2 regions of the Pseudoalteromonas aliena SW19 genome follow, and region 2 is predicted to be linked to the other one. Evidence: predicted binding sites of a transcription regulator. Region 2 holds the regulator's gene; the other holds the start of a gene.
What was found. The regulator sigma-54, encoded in region 2, starts transcription at its own class of promoters, with help from an activator protein. The targets are predictions, from matches to a motif close to GTTGGCACGNNNNTNGNNT.
Positions count from the first base shown of each region.

Region 1: a site for sigma-54 is predicted at 1,019-1,037, ahead of fliE (flagellar hook-basal body complex protein FliE). Genes of this name have one in related genera too.

Region 1 is NZ_AQGU01000026.1:246,603-248,811, forward strand. It holds gene fliF (flagellar basal-body MS-ring/collar protein FliF) at 1-625, opposite strand, end outside; gene fliE (flagellar hook-basal body complex protein FliE) at 646-978, opposite strand; gene PALI_RS12375 (sigma-54-dependent transcriptional regulator) at 1,137-2,209, opposite strand, start outside.
Region 2 is NZ_AQGU01000027.1:257,048-259,256, reverse strand. It holds gene lptB (LPS export ABC transporter ATP-binding protein) at 1-306, shown strand, start outside; gene PALI_RS14510 (RNA polymerase factor sigma-54) at 376-1,875, shown strand; gene hpf (ribosome hibernation promoting factor) at 1,901-2,188, shown strand; gene ptsN (PTS IIA-like nitrogen regulatory protein PtsN) at 2,193-2,209, shown strand, end outside.

The DNA of each region.
Region 1 (2,209 bases), on a different contig from region 2:
CTTCTCTATCGAGTGAACGTCCACGCTTTAGTGTTAATACAACGGTAGCTGAGGGCTTTTTTTCTCTGCGAGCAAACACATTTTCCTTTGGAATAGCTAACAATACTTTAGCGCGGGTGATGTTATTAAGCTCTTCGATTGTGCGTGCTAGTTGCTGTTCGCGACCATGCTTTAAACGCTCTCGTTCAAGACGTTGGCTTACACCAAAGCCCATATCTTGCATTATAATATCTGAACCTGAAGTCGGACCTTGCTCTAGGCCTTCTCGAGTCATTAGTAATTTAATATTTTGGTATTCAGTTTCATCAACTGACACCACATTACCATCAAGTTGATAATCAATTTTTTGCGCATCTAAAAAATCAAGCGTTTGAATAAGCTCTTCAGTTTGCATTTTACCAAGCGGGCGCATATCTGGCTGACGAGCCCAAATAATGATAAATATCGCGATAGCCAAACAAATGGCCAGTGCAATAACAAGTGTTACTTGGCGTAATATATCAACACCATTTAAAGCACTTAAATAGCCCGACTTTTGTTCTTGTTGATCATCACTATCACTTTGGTCGATGCCGATATCGCCATCAGCGAGTGCCAGATCTGTAGATTGATTAGATTGCGCCACAATTATTCTCCACTACCTAGTTAAACAGGCATATTCATAATTTCTTTGTAAGCTTCAACAAGTTTATTACGAACTTGTACCGTCGCTTCAAATGCAACTGAAGACTTTTGAGAAGCAATCATTGCCTCAGCGAGTGATACACTTCGGTCGCCCATTTCAACTGCTTTTACTTTTTTACTTGTGTCTTGTTGTAGCTCATGCACTGTATTTAGCGCATTACTCAACATATCACCAAATTGTGCAGAAGATGTAGAGTTTACCTGAGTAGGTATTTTATTAAGTTGATCATTACGACCAGCTTCTAGGGCCATTGATTGCATTTCTTGAAATACAGCGCTATTTTGAATTTTCATAATTTATCTCTGACAATGCAGTTTACTATTACAGTCAATAAAGCATAAAACATGCCAAATAAATTAAACTTAAAATACAAAGGGTTAGATGGAATTTTGGTGAGTCATAGTTTTGACAACCCTAAATTCAACTGCTTGAATTTAGGGCTTAAGAAAGGTTATGCTGGAAGAGAAATACCTAGATCACGCATTTGCGCTAATTTATACCGTAAAGTACGGGGGCTAATACCCAGCGTCTCTGCCACATCTTTTCGTTTACCTTGGCAGCGTGCAAGTGTTTCTAAAATGATGCGATGCTCTTTATCTTTAAGCTCATCTTTATAACTTCCGGTCTCAGCTGCGAGTAAATCATGCTTTGGCTGATCAGCCGTTATATTTTTTTCATCATCGTTTTTCTTATCATAATAAGCTGAACTTAACGTGCTTTTTTCTTTATTTTCTGTTGAAATCTCTGATGCTTTTTCAGCTTCTAGGACCGATGTAGATGTAGCGTCCATAACAAAATTACTCGGTGCTAAATTTTCAATAAAAATAGCATGTTCGTTTATGGTGTCGCCTGTTCGTAATATAAGTGCACGCTGAATCACGTTATCAAGTTCACGAACATTACCAGGCCAGGTATGGGCCAGTAGTTTTTCTTCAGCTACTTTATCCAAATAAGCCATCGGCTCTTTGCTTTTAGTTATATGACGTTCAATTAAATGCTTAGCTAATATAACAATATCACCTGGGCGCTGACACAATGGTCTCCACATTAATGGAAAAACATTGAGGCGATAATATAGATCTTCTCTAAATTGATTTTTAGCAACCGCTTCTTTTAAATCGCGGTTACTGGTTGCTAATACTCGCACATCAAGCTGAATTGTTTTACGACCGCCTAAACGCTCAACTTCACGCTCTTGTAACACGCGCAGTAGTTTAGCTTGTAAAGCTAAATCCATTTCGGTAATTTCATCAAGTAAAATCGTACCACCTTGAGCTTGTTCAAATTTTCCTGGACACGCCTGGATTGCACCTGTAAATGCGCCCTTTTCGTAGCCAAACAAAGTGGCTTCAAGCATATTTTCAGGAATAGCTGCACAGTTAATAGCAACAAATGGTTCATTACAGCGATTTGATTTATCGTGAATATAACGTGCTAAAACCTCTTTACCAGACCCGCTTGGTCCAAGCACCATAACACTGGCTTCAGAACGTGCAACTTTACTGGCAAGTTCTAATAGCTGAA
Region 2 (2,209 bases):
GGTGAACGTCGCCGCGTAGAGATAGCCCGCGCATTAGCGGCTAATCCCAAGTTTATATTATTAGATGAACCGTTTGCGGGCGTTGACCCAATCTCTGTACTTGATATAAAAAAAATCATAGAACATCTTAAAAATCGTGGGATTGGTGTGTTAATTACCGATCATAACGTAAGAGAAACCCTTGATGTTTGCGAAAAAGCCTACATTGTTTCTCATGGGGAGCTGATTGCATCAGGTACTCCAGAACACGTATTAAATGACAAAACAGTACGCGATGTTTACTTAGGCGAGCAATTTAGGCTGTAACATTTACGCCATGGCTTTAAGCATCTGCTAGTATTAATTATAACAACATAAAAGGATTGTTAGAGATACATGAGGCAATCACTACAGCTGCGCATGGGCCAGCAACTTACAATGACTCCACAGTTGCAACAAGCTATTCGTTTGTTGCAACTCAGTACATTGGATCTCCAGCAAGAAATACAAGAAGCGCTCGACAGCAACCCACTTTTAGAGGTTGAGGAGCAAGACTATTCTGAAGACGCTGCAGGTAAAAATGAACAAAAAGCAGACACCGATGATATAACTGTTAGCGCATCTGCCGACGATGCTCCAAGCGAATACGAACAAGACAGCGGCGAAGCACTTGCTAAAGATACGGTAAGTGACGACATGGCGATGGATGTTAGCTGGGACGAGTACATGAGCGCAGCTCCAGCCTCTTCATCAGGTCCAATGCCTGAAGACGAGTCTATATACCAAGGTGCATCAACGGAAACGCTCCACGAGTATTTAATGTGGCAACTTCAACTAACGCCATTTAGCCCTACTGATGAAGCGATTGCGATTGCTATTGTGGAAGCCGTAGATGATTCAGGCATTTTAACACTAAGTTGTGAAGAGATTCTCGAAAGCTTCAACCAAGAAAACGAAGATGATAATGAAGTTGAACTTGATGAAATAGAAGCTGTTTTAAAACGCATTCAATTATTTGATCCGGTCGGTATAGCAGCGCGTAGTTTACAAGAGTGTTTGTGCATTCAGCTTAATCAGTTTGATAAAGAAACACCCTATATTAATGAAACAAAAATGATTTTAACCGAGCACATAGACTTATTAGCAGCTCGCGACTATCGTACATTAATGAAAAAAACGAAGCTCAAAGAAGAAGAGCTTAAAGAAGTAATGACACTCATCCATACGCTAAACCCAAAGCCTGCAGATACTATTGTTAGGGAAGAGTCTGAGTATGTAATTCCTGATGTGTCAGTGAAAAAAATTAAAGGCCGCTGGGTTGTTGAACTAAATCCAGATAGCATGCCAAAAATTCGCGTAAACAGCCAATATGCTGCGATGTCTCGCACTGTTAAATCAAGCGGTGATAGCCAGTTTATACGCTCGCATTTACAAGAAGCTAAATGGTTTATTAAAAGCTTAGAAAGTAGAAACGATACATTATTAAAAGTAACTAACTGTATTGTTAAGCAGCAGCAAGGCTTTTTTGAACATGGTCCTGAGGCCATGAAACCTATGGTTTTAAATGATGTTGCTGAAATGGTGGAAATGCACGAATCAACTATTTCGCGTGTAACCACTCAAAAGTATATGCATACACCTCGGGGGATATTTGAGCTTAAATACTTTTTCTCAAGTCATGTAAGTACCGAAAATGGCGGTGAATGCTCATCTACAGCAATACGTGCACTTATCAGAAAATTAATCGCTGCAGAAAACTCAGCAAAACCATTGAGTGATAGCAAAATAGCGGATATATTGGCTGAGCAAGGAATTAAAGTAGCGAGACGTACAATCGCAAAATATCGCGAATCTCTGGCTATTCCACCGTCAAATCAGCGAAAAAGTCTGATTTAAGACGCAAACAAAGAGGGTAATGCTTATGCAACTAAACTTAACTGGTCGTCACGTAGAATTAACTGATTCACTAAGAGACTATATAAATACCAAATTTGCGAAGCTAGAAAGACACTCTGATCATATTAATAATGTTCATGTCATTCTTGATGTAGAAAAACTAAGCCAAAAAGCAGAAGCAACAATACATGTAAGTGGTGCTGAGTTATTTGCCTCAACTGAGCATCAAGACATGTACGCTGCCATCGATTCGTTGATTGATAAGCTCGATCGCCAAGTAATTAAACACAAAGAGAAGCTTGCTCGACACTAATATGATGAAATTAAGCTCACT